Regions from separate parts of the Streptomyces sp. NPDC127177 genome, predicted to be linked through region 2. Evidence: riboswitches for the same ligand, from Rfam matches in the RefSeq annotation. Region 2 holds a riboswitch; the other holds the start of a gene.
What was found. A riboswitch is a leader RNA that binds a small molecule or an ion and turns the genes downstream of it on or off. The one in region 2 is predicted to bind cyclic di-AMP.

Region 1: it holds a riboswitch for cyclic di-AMP, as region 2 does, so the genes downstream of both, ACFVJX_RS24025 (C40 family peptidase) here and ACFVJX_RS02900 (M23 family metallopeptidase) in region 2, are expected to answer to the same signal.

The regions. Positions count from the first base shown of each region.
Region 1 covers NZ_JBHXUW010000040.1:50,955-58,028, forward strand. The annotation lists gene bioB (biotin synthase BioB) at 1-138, opposite strand, end outside; gene ACFVJX_RS23995 (8-amino-7-oxononanoate synthase) at 281-1,423, shown strand; gene ACFVJX_RS24000 (DUF397 domain-containing protein) at 1,564-1,770, opposite strand; gene ACFVJX_RS24005 (helix-turn-helix domain-containing protein) at 1,796-2,656, opposite strand; gene ACFVJX_RS24010 (ATP-binding protein) at 2,862-3,293, shown strand; gene ACFVJX_RS24015 (LysR family transcriptional regulator) at 3,394-4,311, opposite strand; gene ACFVJX_RS24020 (LysE family translocator) at 4,384-5,034, shown strand; gene ACFVJX_RS24025 (C40 family peptidase) at 5,069-5,542, opposite strand; cyclic di-AMP (ydaO/yuaA leader) riboswitch at 5,546-5,718, opposite strand; gene ACFVJX_RS24030 (hypothetical protein) at 6,047-6,355, opposite strand; gene ACFVJX_RS24035 (ATP-dependent Clp protease proteolytic subunit) at 6,363-6,998, opposite strand.
Region 2 covers NZ_JBHXUW010000002.1:116,588-123,661, reverse strand. The annotation lists gene ACFVJX_RS02915 (GNAT family N-acetyltransferase) at 1-1,177, opposite strand, end outside; gene ACFVJX_RS02910 (HPr family phosphocarrier protein) at 1,352-1,633, shown strand; gene ACFVJX_RS02905 (GntR family transcriptional regulator) at 1,837-2,547, opposite strand; gene ACFVJX_RS02900 (M23 family metallopeptidase) at 2,730-3,530, opposite strand; cyclic di-AMP (ydaO/yuaA leader) riboswitch at 3,543-3,710, opposite strand; gene ACFVJX_RS02895 (M16 family metallopeptidase) at 3,923-5,305, opposite strand; gene ACFVJX_RS02890 (M16 family metallopeptidase) at 5,332-6,708, opposite strand; gene ACFVJX_RS02885 (DNA topoisomerase (ATP-hydrolyzing) subunit A) at 6,956-7,074, shown strand, end outside.

The DNA of each region.
Region 1 (7,074 bases), on a different contig from region 2:
CTGGCGGCGTACCTTTCCGGCCGCGGCCACCACATCGAGCAGATCCTCGTCAGGGGTCGCCAGTACGGCGAGCGCTTCTTCTCGGGTCGGCAGCTCTCGCCGCAGCCCCTTGTCCGCCAGCGTGTTCAGGAGATCCATGGCGTCGATCCTGACGCACGGCACGCCTCCGAGCCAAGGAAGAACCGGACAACAGAGAGGCGTGAGGGTGTGTGCATGGCCACACCCTGTCCGGCTTCGCTCCCGGTTAAGGTCTGTGAGTTGCCTACAAAAGGGACCGCCCATGCCCTTCGCCCCGTTCGACTGGATCGACGACGAGGCGCGCCGTCGCGCGGACGCTGGACTCGTCCGGACGCTCCGGCCCCGGCCCGCCGAGACGGAACTGCTGGATCTCGCGAGCAACGACTACCTCGGCCTGACCAGGCACCCGGAGGTAACCGCGGCAGCGGCCGACGCGGCGCTCCGCTGGGGTGCGGGTGCCACCGGGTCCCGGCTGGTCACCGGCTCGACCGCGCTGCATGCGGAGCTGGAACGGGAACTGGCCGATTTCTGCGGTTTCGAGGCGGCCCTCGTGCTTTCCTCCGGGTACGCGGCCAACCTCGCCGCTCTCACCGCCCTCAGCGGTCGGGGCTCCCTGATCGTGTCGGACGCGGGCAACCACGCCTCGATCGTGGACGGCTGCAGACTCTCCCGGGCCGAGACGGCCGTCGTGCCGCACGCCGACCCCGAGGCCGTACGCAAGACCCTGCAAGCGCACGGAGGCAGGGCGCTGGCGGTCACCGACTCGGTCTTCTCCGTCGACGGCGACGCCGCGCCGCTGGTCACCCTCGCCGAGGTCTGCCGCGCGGAGGGCGCCGCGCTGCTCGTGGACGACGCGCACGGTCTGGGGGTGCTCGGGCACGGCGGTCGCGGGGCGCTGGCGGCGGCCGGACTCGCGGGTGACGAAGGCGTCGTCGGCACGCTCACCCTCTCCAAGTCCCTGGGCAGCCAGGGTGGTGCGGTCCTCGGTCCCGCCCGTGTCATCGACCACCTGGTCAACACCGCCCGCACGTTCATCTTCGACACCGGGCTCGCCCCGGCCGCCGCCGGGGCCGCACTCGGCGGTCTGCGGCTGTTGCGCCGCGAACCGGAACGCGCGGCCAGGGCCCGTGCGGTCGCCACCGCACTGTACGAACAGCTGGCCGAGGCCGGCCTGGCCGCCGTACGCCCCGATGCGGCCGTGGTGGCGGTGCGTGCGCCCTCGGCCGACGCCGCGGTCCGATGGGCGGCCGACTGCCGTACGGCCGGTATGGCGGTCGGCTGTTTCCGGCCGCCCTCGGTACCGGACGGCGTCTCCCGGCTGCGGCTGACCGCGCGCGCCGACCTGACGGACGAGCAGATCGCGACAGCGGTGGCGATCGTGCGGCGGACCGCCCCCGAGGCCTGAAGCGGATCGTGCGGCGGACCGCCCCCGAGGCCTGAAGCGGATCGTGCGGCGGACCGCGCCTCCGGACTCAAGCGCTGATCATGCGGCGGACCGCCCCGGAATCCCGGAGCGGCTCGTACGGCGTGCCGGTCCGGGAGTCGTCAGCCGGCCGGGCCGAGGTCCAGGCCGCAGACGAACGAGGTCCAGGCCGCGTGCGAGAAGCGCAGTGGTGGCCTGGAAACATCCTTGGAGTCGCGAACGGCCAGCCGTCCGGTGCCGTACGAAGCGGCCTCCACGCAGTTGTTCATTCCCGTGCTGCGGCTGCTGCGCCGCCACCGTAACGCGTGCTGTACGAGGCAATCCGACATGACGCCCCCCTCGGGCAGTCCGTAGTTACTGACCGGCGCGGTTGATCGCGGCGATCAGGTCCAACGAGTGCTCCGGCGACAGCGCGTGCGCCTGCAGTGTGCGGAAGGCCGAGCTGTACGCCTCGAGGTCTTCTTTCCGCTCCAGGTAGAGGCTACTCGTCAAATGGTCGAGAACGACCACATCCAGATCAGAAGTGTTCGGAAAAGAGAAGATAACGAAAGGTCCGGTGAGCCCGACGTAGCCGCCGACCGAGAACGGCAGCAACTGGAGTTCGACATGCGGAAGTTGGGTCAGCCGGATCAGGTGGCGCAACTGCTCCCGCATCACCCGGCGGCCGCCCACCGCGCGCCGCAGCACCGCCTCGTCCAGCACCGCGGTCAGCCGCAGCGGTGGATCGCTCCGCAGGACTCCCTGGCGGGCGAGCCGCACCTCCACCAGTGAGTCCAACTGGCCGGCCGGCAGCCCGTCGAGGGAGGCCCGGGTCACCGCCCGCGCGTAGTCCGCGGTCTGCAACAGGCCCGGCACAACCGACGTCTCCAGCGTGCGGGCGGTACGCGCCTGCGACTCCAGGCTGATGAAGTCGCGGTACTGGGGCGGGATGAGGCCCCGGTAGGCGTGCCACCAGCCCGCGCCGCCACCGCCCGCCGAACCCGCGAGTGCCTCCAGGACCCCCCGCAGCTGCGGGTCGTCGACGCCGTACACGTCCAGCAGCCGGGTGACGTCTCCGGGCCGCACCCCGCTGACCCCGGTCTCGATCCGGCTCACCTTCGACTGGTGCCAGCCGAGCAGGTGTGCGGCATTCCGGCTGGTGAGTCCCGTTGTGTGGCGCAGACTTCGCAGCTCCTCCCCGAGCTTGCGGCGTCGCACCGCAGGGCCGTGCTGCATGTGGTGCCTCCCTCCCACTCCCTGCCGAGCGGACAGTGTGTCGCTCCCGCACGGCATCCAGGGAAGAGTTCACCGCTTTGAGCGACAGATATATGCATATCTTGGTGGATCGTCGTCACAGAGGGCAGCATCAATGGCAATCTGGCGCGAAGCGCAGCGGTAACCGATCGCGGGTCGGTACCGGGTGGGAAAGGGGCGGCCGGCCATGGCGGACCATCAAGAGGCGAGCGTCACGCTGCCGAGCGAGCCGGTCTCGGTCTCCGCGGCACGGAGATACGTGGCCCGGGTACTGGCTGAATGGGGGCTTCCCGACGGGGCCGAGGCCGCCGATACGATCCGTCTCATCATTTCGGAACTCGCCACCAACGCCGTCCAGCACACCTTCGGACAGTCGCCCACCTTCACCGTGGACCTCCGGCTGGAGCGCGACGAAGAGCTCCACCTCGGGGTGACGGACAGTCACCCGCGCTGGCCCCAGCGGCTGCCCGCCGCCGTCCAGCAGGACAACGGGCGCGGCATGGTGATCATCCGCTCGCTGGCCAAGGAGTACGGCGGCCGACTGGCCGTCACACCCACCCCCGACGGCGGCAAGACCGTCTGGATCACCCTCCCCTGGAACGTCCCCGTACAGATGTGAGCGGGCCCCGGATCCTGCGCCCCGGACCCGCCCCGGATCCTGCGCCCGGACCCGCCCCCGACCCTGCGCCCCGGACCCGCCCCGGTGCCGTCCGTCCGGCTCACTGCGTCGCGGCGGCCCGCCCGAAGCCGCTGCGCAGCAGGGCGCGCAACGTCGCCGCCGCGGCACTCGACCGGTCACCTCGGTGCACCACCGAGATCGTCCGGCGGAACGCGGCAGGCTCCAGCCTGCGCACGGACAGCGGGGTCGGAGACATCGCGGCGACCATCTCGGGCACCACCGCGATCCCGATGCCCGCGCTGACCAGTGCGCACACCAGCGCATAGCCGGGCGACTCGCAGACCACCGCGGGCAGCGCCCCCGCCTCCGCCAGCGCGCTCTCCACCCCGCGCCGCGGCGGATGGGTGGGTGCGCTGCTGATCAGCGGCCGGCCCGCGAGGTCCGTCACGGGAAGCCGTCCGCTGCCGTCGGCCAGGACCTGTCCGACGGCGGTGATCAGCACCAGCTCCTCGACCAGCAGGGGTTCGGCGCTGAGCCCCGAGGGCAGCGGCGTCGCGGTGGCCGGCTCGTAGGCGTGGGTCAGGGCGAGATCGACCTCGCCCGCCAGAACCGCCGCCACCCCGCCCGGCGGCTCGTACTCGGTGACCACCAGTTCCACATCCGGATGGGCCCGGCGGAAGGCACTCAGCACGGGAGGCAGCAGATGGATGCCCGCCGTGGTGAAGGTGCCGACCCGCAGCCGTCCGCCGGAGAGGCCGGCCAGACGCGCCAGCTCGTGCCGGGCCTGGTCCATCTCGTCGAGGACCCGACGGGCCCGGCCTGCGAGCAACTCGCCCGCAGCGGTGAGCCGGGCGCCCCGGTGGTGCCGGACCAGCAGTGCGGCACCGGCCTCCCGCTCCAGCTTGGCGAGCTGCTGGGAGAGGGCGGGCGCGGTGTAGCCCAGGCGGGCGGCGGCCCGGGTGATCGAACCGGCCTCGGCGACCGCCACCAGCGCGGCGAGCCGCGTCGGGTCGTACATTAAGCATCCCTTTTGGCAGACCCATAAGATTGCAAGTACATGCTAAAGGCTGTTGGGGTCCAGGGTGGAGTCATGGATGCCCAGCTCACCGCCTTCCTCGGGGTCGCCGCCGCCATGGTCGCGCTGCCCGGAGCAGATTTCACCGTCGTCGTACGCAACGCTCTCGCCTCGCGGTCGGCGGGGGTGGCGACGGCCTTCGGCGTCGCCGGGGGACTGCTCGTCCACACCGCGCTCGCCGTCGCCGGACTGGCCGCCGTGCTGGTGGCGGTGCCGGTGCTGTTCCGTACGGTCCAGCTCCTCGGTGGCGCGTACGTGCTCTACCTCGGCATCAGCGCACTGCGCGCCGCCCGGCGCCGCCCCGGCGAGGGGCGCGCCGAAGCCGCGCCGGACCAGGACGACGGCAAACGGGCCGCGAACGGGAACCTGCGGGCGCTGCGCCAGGGCTTCCTGACCAACGCACTGAACCCCAAGGCGCCGGTGCTCTTCCTCAGCCTGCTTCCACAGTTCGTCCCCGCCGGAGCCGCCCCGCTGCCCAGGACGCTCCTGCTCGCCGCGATCGTCGTCCTGCTGGCGCTGATCTGGTTCCCGGCCGTGGCGCTCCTGGTGGACCGCCTGGGCCGGTGGCTGCGCCGGCCGCGCACCGCCCGGGCCATCGAGGGCGGCAGCGGCGCGGCACTCACCGCGCTGGGGCTGGTACTGGTGACCGGCACCCTGCTGCACTGACCAGGGGCCGCTGCCCCGCGGCGGGACGGAGCCGTCAGCTGACCCGCCCGTAGTAGACGCTCTTCGTCCAGATCTTCTCCAGCCGGACCACCGCGCCGGTCTTCGGTGAGTGCCAGATCTTCCCGCTGCCCGCGTAGATGCCCACGTGGTAGACGCCGCTGCCGGAGTGGAAGAAGACGAGATCGCCCTGCCGGCGCTTGGAGGCCGCGATGTGGCGGGTCTTGTTGTACTGCTGCTGGGCCGTCCGGGGCAGGCTCTTGCCCGCCTTCTTGAACGAGTAGAGCGTCAGACCCGAACAGTCGAAGCGGCTGGGGCCGCTGGCGCCCCAGCGGTACGGCGACCCCTTCTTCGAAGCGGCGACGTTGAGCGCCTTCATCGAATGAGTCGCGGCCTGGGCGTCGGTCATGGCGCCGGGGACGAACAACGTGCCGCCGACGGCGGCGAGAGTCAGAGCCGAGGCCGTAGTGGCTCGGGCGAGCAGAGACGGGACATGAACCTGCGCAGTCATGCGCAACCCTTCGTCAGCCGCCTGTGAAGGATGACCTGTCGGGTTCGGGCTGGCGAAGTTGCCCGGCCGCACACGGCGGCTTCACCCCGAGGGACTACCGGAGATCCGGTCGGCCCGTTGTGCTCGGGTCCTCCACTCCTGCCGATCCACTTCTGTCGACCAGGCATCCGGACAGCGGCAGGACTCGGCGTCCGCCCGGACCGCCCCGCCGCGGTGGCGGGGGCTTGTCGTCCCAGGGATCTTGACTCACCGAACGTCGGATTTCCGAGGTGAAACGACGATATGTGAGGCTCGTCACGATTGATCTGTTCGGGTGGGAAGGGGGCTTTCGGGGAGGGGGCCGCCCTCCCCGGACGGTGCTGTACCAGCGACGGAACGGGAGATCTCATCCATCGCCCATCGCGAAAGCGCAAGTTGAGCTGTCCCTCGCGCGAGGGAACACCTACGCCGAACGAGCGAGGGATTTCGGTCCACGCGTCGGGCGTGTCGGCTCAAGGGAGTTGATCAACTCGTCGGGGCCGGTGGCACGGTGACCCGTCCGGCTCGCCGTTCCCCGTCCAGCACCCGCAGAGCCCGCGTCAACGTGGCGGAGTGGATCCGTCCTTCACCCCGCTCGTGCATGAGCGCGAGTGCGTCCCGCAGGGCCGCCGCGTGCGAGGCGAGCGCCTGTGCGGCGCGCAGGGCTCCGTAGGTGTCGTCGGCGCGGGCCGGGTTGATCCGGCCCAGCTGGTCGATGACTTCCAGATAGCGGTCGATGAACTCGCCCTCGGCGCGCGTCAGGGCGGGCAGCGGCGGGAACTCCGGTGGCTGCATCGTGGGTTCACCGCACGGTGGGCGGCGGCGTGGCGGGCCCGCGGTTCTGCACGATGTGGTCGACCAGCCCGTAGGCCTTGGCCCCTTCGGCGTCGAGGATCAGGTCGCGTTCGGTGTCGGCGGTGATCTGCTCGGTGGAGCGGCCGGTGTGACGGGCCAGCAGAGCGGTCAGCGTCTCGCGCATCCGGGCCAGTTCCCCGGCCTCGATCTCCAGGTCGGACGGCTGCCCCTGGACCGGTTCGGGAAGCTCGGGCTGCTGCATCACCACCCGCGCGCCGGGCAGTGCGTGGCGCCGGCCGGGAGAGCCCGCGGCCAGCAGTACGGCCGCCCCGGCCCCGGCCTGGCCGAGGCAGAAGGTCTCCACCTCGCAGGTGAGGTAGGCCATCGTGTCGTACACCGCCGTCATGGCTCCGAACGAGCCGCCGGGGGAGTTGATGTAGAGCTGGATGGGCCGGTCGGGTGCGTTGTGCTCCAGGTACATGAACTGCGCGACCAGGTCGTTGGCCGCGGTGTCGTCGACCGGGGTGCCGAGGAAGACGACCCGTTCGGACAGCAGCTTGGAGTACGGATCGAGCGTCCGCGTCCCCTGGGACGTGCGCTCGGTGAACTCGGGCAGTACGTAGCGTGCGGCGGGGCGGTGCATGGCGGGAGACCTCTCCTCCGGGGTGCGAGGGCCGGGGAGGGCGCCTGCGCACGCGTCTGTAGAAAATGTACAGGAC
Region 2 (7,074 bases):
TGGAGAGTCCGGCGCCGCGGCGGTAGAGCCCGGAGAGCAGGGCGATGCCGATCGCGCCGGACTGGGTGAACAGGCCGATGCGTCCGGAGGCGGGCCGTTCGGGGGCGAGTGAGGCGTTCAGCCGGACGGCTTCGGAGTTGTTGATGATGCCGAAGGCGTTCGGGCCGATGATCCGCATGCCGTACGAGCGGGCCTGGCGCACCAGTTCGCGCTGCCGTTCGCGGCCCTCGGCTCCCCACTCGGCGTATCCGGCGGAGAGGACGACCAGTCCCTGGACGCCGTGCTCCCCGCAGTCCGCCACGGCTTCGGGCACCCGTTCGGCGGGGACGGCGACGACTGCGAGGTCGACGGGTTCGCCGATTTCACCGAGGGAGCGGTGGGCGGGCACCCCGTCGATGGTCACCTGGTCGGCGGCGAAGGCGCTGTTCACCGCGTAGGTGCGGCCGGTGAAGCCCGCGCCGAGGAGGTTGCGCAGGACCGTACGGCCGACCCCGCCGGGGTTGCGGCCGGCGCCGATGACGGCGACGGAGCCCGGGGCGAGCAGCCGCTGCACGGACCGGGCCTCGGCGCGCTGTTCACGGGCGCGCTGGACGGCGAGCGACTCGGCGGTCGGTTCGAGGTCCAGGGTGAGGTGGACCGAGCCGTCCTCGAAGCTGCGCTGCTGGGTGTATCCGGCGTCCCGGAACACCTTGATCATCTTGTTGTTGGCGGGCAGCACCTCGGCGGCGAAGCGCCGGATGCCGCGCTCGCGGGCGACGGCCGCGATGTGTTCGAGCAGCGTGGAGGCGACCCCGCGGCCCTGGTGCGCGTCCTGGACGAGGAAGGCGACCTCGGCCTCGTCCGCCGGTACCGAGGCGGGCCTGCCCTGCGCGTCAATGCGGTCGTAGCGGACCGTGGCGATGAACTCGCCGCCCACCGTGACGGCGAGCCCCACCCGGTCGACGTAGTCGTGATGGGTGAAGCGGTGGACGTCCTTCGCGGAGAGCCGGGGGTAGGGAGCGAAGAAGCGGTAGTACTTCGACTCGGGCGAGACCTGTTCGTAGAAGCTGACCAGCCGTTCGGCATCGTCCGTGGTGATCGGCCTGATCCGCGCGGTGCCGCCGTCGCGGAGCACCACGTCCGCCTCCCAGTGATCGGGGTAGGCGTGATGCGGACTCTGCTCCACAGAGGGCTCCATGGGCAAAGCCTACGGCCCTGTCAGCGGTCGCGTGGGGGGCGGGGCCGGGGCAGTCTGGGGGTGGCCGGCCGGCGGCGGGACGCGGGCCGGGGACGGGCCGAAGGTCCGGCCGGAGCATTGCACACTGCATGAGAGACTGGTCTAGACAACCATTGATTCGTGAAGGGCAGAACCATGGCTGAGCGCCGCGTCAACGTCGGTTGGGCCGAGGGCCTGCACGCCCGCCCCGCATCCATCTTCGTCCGTGCCGCCACGGCCTCCGGTGTCCCCGTGACCATCGCCAAGGCAGACGGCAACCCGGTGAACGCCGCGTCCATGCTCGCGGTGCTCGGGCTCGGCGCGCAGGGCGGCGAGGAGATCATCCTCGCCTCCGAGGCCGACAACGCCGAGGCCGCTCTGGACCGTCTGTCCAAGCTGGTCGCCGAGGGGCTCGACGAGCTTCCGGAGACCGTCTGATCCGACGGTCCCGACCGCCGGAATTCCTGCGGAAGAGCCGCGACACCCCCGACCGGGAGTCGCGGCTCTTTCGTTTGCGCAAGCAGTCCGGCCCATCGGTACGAACCATTGGCGCGACGCCGCCGGATAAATTCGGGGCAGCAGAAAGAAAGCCCGCCCGGAAAGCCCCGGCAAATAGCCGCTCTTTGTATACGGCGTCATTGTTAATGCTGTCCGCTCGGGGTGTTTACGGCATGTTGCGAAGTCCTCACCCGGCCTGCGCGCGGGACGGTGCCGGAGCCCGGCCGGTCGGGGCGGCGCAGCCGGTGCGCGGCGGTGGCCCGCTCGGCGTGCTGGGCGGCCAGTGCTCTCGCCCGTTCCGCGTCGCCGCGCGCCACCGCGTCCACGATGGCCCCGTGCTCGGCCCAGGAGTCGGCGGGGCGGGCAGGCTGGTCCACCGCGTACATCCAGGCGATCTTGTGCCGGAGCTGGGTGAGCAGCGCGATCAGGCCGGGGCTGCCGGAGGCCTGGGCAAGCGTCTCGTGGAACCAGCCGCCCAATGACCGCAGGTCCTCGCCCTCGCCCCGGCGGGCCCGCTCCTGGCCCAGCCGGACCAGGCCGCGCAACACCTTGAGGTGGGCGTCGGTGCGCCGCTGGGCGGCGCGGGCCGCGCCGAGCGGCTCCAGCAGCATCCGGACCTCCAGGAGGTCGGCGGCCTCCTGCTCGTCGGGCTCCGCCACGCAGGCCCCGGCGTGCCTGCGGGTGACCACGAAACCCTCGGACTCCAGGGTGCGCAACGCTTCGCGCACCGGGACGCGGGAGACCCCGTAGCGGCGCGCGAGCACCTCCTCGGTGAGTCGGCTGCCGCGTTCGAAGACACCGGAGACGATGTCGTCACGGATTGCCGTGCATACCGAATGCGCCGGAATGCGCATGTCCGAACCTCCGCCTTAATCCCCGCGGAACGCGGCCGATCGACGCCTGTCCTGTGACTCTATTGCAATGCGCTCGCATTTCCGATGCCGGGTGGAAATTCATGAATATCTTTTGGCCGTGCGGCCGGGTACGACGAAGGCCCCGGCACGGTGCCGGGGCCTTCGTCGAGGATTTCGTGCCGTCAGAGACTGACGCCGTGTGCGCGCAGGTAGGCGACCGGGTCCATGTCGGAGCCGTACGAGGGTGTGGTGCGGGCCTCGAAGTGGAGGTGCGGGCCGGTGGAGTTGCCGGTGGAGCCGGAGAGACCGATCTGCTGCCCCTGGCCGACGCTCTGGCCGACGGAGACGCCGATCGAGGAGAGGTGGCCGTACTGGGTGTACGTGCCGTCCGTCATCCGGAGCACGATGTTGTTGCCGTACGCGCCGCCCCAGCCGGCCTCGACGACCGTGCCGGCGCCGACGGCGACGACGGAGGTGCCGGACGCGGCGTGGAAGTCGACGCCGGAGTGGCTGCCGGAGGACCACAGGGAGCCGCTGGACTTGTATCCGGTGCTCACGTACGAACCGGCGACGGGGAGCTGGAAGGTACCCAGCCTGGCGCGCTCGGCGGAGCGGGCGGCACGCGCCTTGCTCTCCCGGGCCTTCTTGGCGCGGGCGGCGGCCTTGGCCTTCGCGGCCGCCCTGGCCTTCGCCTCGGCCTTCTTCTTCGCCTCGACCTTCACCTTCGCCGCGACGTCCGCCTGATGCTGCTGCTCGTCCGCCTGGGCGGCGATCCGCTCGGCGAGGTCCCCCTCGATCGAGATGACCTGGGTGAGGCCGGTCTCGCCGGTGGCGGGGGTCTCGGTGTCCGCGGCGAGGGCCGGAGAGGCCATGGAGCCGATGACGCCGGTGGTGGCCAGGGTCGCGATGCCGACGGCCTTCGCACCGCAGCGCGTCAGACGGCTCGGGGCACGATGCTTCCCGGTGGCACGGGTGAACGCCATGAAGTGGCTGGTCCTTTCCTTCCCTCTCGCCTACCGGGTTAGCTGACGGGTTCGGAGCAGGAAGGTCTCCTACGGACCCCCGGCGCCACAGAGGCACGGGCATCCGATTCACCCCAGGGACTGCGTGGGTCCCCGGCTCCCCAGGGCTCGCGCCTGACGGGGACTCGGCGATGGCTGCCCGGTACGTCGCGGATGCGGCATACGAGTGGCGGACAGCCGGGCCGACGCTAGACGGGGGCACTTCCCCCCACCAAACGGACAGGCGGTTTTGTAGCACATCCCACAGGGCAGACAGGCAACCTCTCCCCCAAAGCAGACAAAAGGGGCGGGGCTCGGCGGTTGGTGATCCGCCGGGCCCCGCCCTTTGCCCCGTTATCGGGGTGGGTGACCGGTCAGCCGGTGACGACCGACACCTCGCCGATACCGAGCGCCCTGACGGGCTCCTCGATCTGCGCGGCGTCCCCGACGAGGACCGTGACCAGCCGGTCCCCCGGGAAGGCGTTGACCACGGCCGCGGTCGCCTCCACCGTGCCGGTGTCGGCCAGGCGCGCGTACAGCTGCGCCTGGTAGTCGTCCGGCAGATGCTGCTCGACCTGGTCGGCGAGGGTGGCCGCGACCGAGGCCGCCGTCTCGAACTTCAGCGGCGCGACGCCCACGAGGTTCTGCACGGCCGTCTCGCGTTCGGCGTCCGTCAGGCCCTCCGCGGCCAGGGTCCGCAGCACCTTCCACAGGTCATCGAGCGCCGGACCGGTGGACTCGGTGTCCACCGAGCCGCTGATGGCCAGCATCGCGGCACCGGTCGCCCCCGTCGCGGAATCGCGTGCCGAGGAGCGCAGCACCTGGGCGAAGGCGCGGACGCCGTAGGTGTAGCCCTTCTCCTCACGCAGCACGCGGTCGAGCCGGGAGGTGAGCGTGCCGCCCAGGCAGTAGGTGCCGAGCACCTGGGCCGGCCAGACGCTGTCGTGCCGGTCGGCGCCGATCCGGCCGATCAGGAGCTGCGTCTGAACCGCGCCGGGACGGTCCACGATGACCACCCTGCCGGTGTCGTCGGCGGTGATCGGCGGAACCGGACGGGGCTCGGCCGTGTTGCCCGACCAGTCACCGATGGTCTCGGCGAGCAGCGCGTCCAGATCGATGCCGGTGAGGTCACCGACGACCACGGCGGTCGCGGTGGACGGCCGGACATGGGCGTCGTAGAAGGCGCGCACGGCCGCGGAGTCGATCCGCTCCACGGTCTCCTCGGTGCCCTGGCGCGGGCGCGACATCCGGGCCGTGGCCGGGAAGAGCTCCTTGGAGAGCTGCTTGGCGGCGCGCCGGGCGGGGTTGGCCTGCTCGTGCGGGATCTCGTCGAGCCGGTTGTTCACCAGCCGCTCGATCTCGCTGTCGGCGAAGGCCGGTGCCCGCAGGGCCTCGGCGACCAGGCCGAGCGCCTTGGCCAGCCGGGAGGCGGGCACCTCCAGGGAGACCCGGACGCCGGGGTGGTCGGCGTGGGCGTCCAGCGTGGCGCCACATCGCTCCAGCTCGGCGGCGAACTCCTCGGCACTGTGCTTGTCGGTGCCCTCGGACAGGGCGCGCGACATGATCGTCGCCACCCCGTCCAGCCCCTGAGGCTCGGCCTCCAGGGGGGCTTCCAGGAAGATCTCGACGGCGACGACCTGCTGGCCGGGGCGGTGGCAGCGCAGCACCGTGAGGCCGTTGGGCAGGGCGCCACGCTCGGGAGCGGGGAAGGCCCAGGGCCTGGCCGCTCCGGGGGCGGGCTGCGGGTGGTACTCCATCGAGACTCCAGTCGCGGCAGCGTCGGTCACTTGTCCGCTCCTTCGTGAGCGTCGGTGTCGTTGGCGGCGCCGTCAGCCACCTCTTCGGTGGGCTCCGACGGCTCCAGGGGCTCGTAGACCAGCACCGCCCGGTTGTCGGGGCGCAGCTGGGCCCTGGCGGCCGTCCGGACCTCCTCGGCGGTGACGTCGAGCACCCGGTGCACGGCGGTCAGGGCGAGCTGCGGGTCACCGAACAGCACGGCGAACCTGCACAGTTCGTCGGCACGGCCGGCGACCGTGCCGAGACGGTCCAGCCACTCGCGCTCCAACTGGGCCTGCGCACGCTCCATTTCCTCGGGCGAGGGGCCCTCATCGGCGAACCGGGCGAGCTCCTCGTCGACCGCGGTCTCGATCTGCGCCACCTCGACACCGCCGGACGTCTTGACGTCCAGCCAGCCGAGCGAGGGCGCACCGGCCAGCCGCAGCAGCCCGAATCCGGCCGCGACGGCCGTGCGGTCGCGGCGGACCAGCCGGTTGTGCAGCCGGGACGACTCGCCGCCGCCCAGCACCGTCAGTGCGAGATCCGCGGCGTCGCACTCCCGGGTGCCGTCGTGCGGCAGCCGGTAGGCGGCCATCAGGGCACGCGCCGGAACCTCCTCGCGGACCTCCTCGCGCAGCTCACCACCGATGACCTCGGGCAGGGCGCCGTCCCGCGGCGGCTGCTTGCCGTCGTGGGAGGGGATGGTGCCGAAGTACTTCTCGATCCAGGCGAGCGTCTGCTCGGGGTCGATGTCGCCGACGACCGAGAGCACCGCGTTGTTGGGCGCGTAGTACGTACGGAAGAAGGTCCGCGCGTCGTCGAGGGTCGCCGCGTCCAGGTCCGCCATCGAGCCGATCGGCGTGTGGTGGTACGGGTGGCCCTCCGGGTAGGCGAGGGCGGTCAGGCGCTCGAACGCGGTGCCGTACGGGACGTTGTCGTAGCGCTGGCGGCGCTCGTTCTTGACGACGTCGCGCTGGTTCTCCATGGACTCCTCGTCGAGCGCGGCGAGCAGTGAGCCCATCCGGTCGGCCTCGAGCCACAGGGCCAGCTCCAGCTGGTGCGTGGGCATCGTCTCGAAGTAGTTGGTCCGCTCGAAGCTGGTGGTGCCGTTGAGGGAGCCGCCTGCGCCCTGTACCAGCTCGAAGTGGCCGTTCCCCTTGACCTGGCCCGAGCCCTGGAACATCAGGTGCTCGAAGAGGTGAGCCAGACCGGTGCGTCCCTTGACCTCGTGGCGCGAGCCGACGTCGTACCAGAGGCACACCGCGGCGACCGGAGTCAGATGGTCCTCCGAGAGCACCACGCGCAGGCCGTTGGCCAGACGGTGCTCGGTCGCTGTCAAGCCGCCGGAGCCGGCCTGGGCTGTGGCCGTGTGACCCATGGGCATGTACGTCCCTTCGATCGCGATACTGAATGTGTTGCGAGACCTGCCACTGTAGGCAGGCGCACCGACACCTGGCGAAGTATCCGTGCCGCGCACGTCACCGGAAATGCCCGTCCCGACCCCCTCGGGACGGGTGGAGAACCCTCTTTGGGACGGGTCGAGGTCGGAGTTGTCAGTGCGGCGGTCCACAATGGTCCGCGTCAGAACCTGAGGTTGCCCGAACAGAATCCGTGAAGGAGTCGCAGCAGCGATGGCCCGCCGCAGCACGAAGACCCCGCCGCCGGACGACTTCGAGGAGAAGATCCTCGACATCGACGTCGTCGACGAAATGCAGGGCTCCTTCCTTGAGTACGCGTACTCGGTGATCTA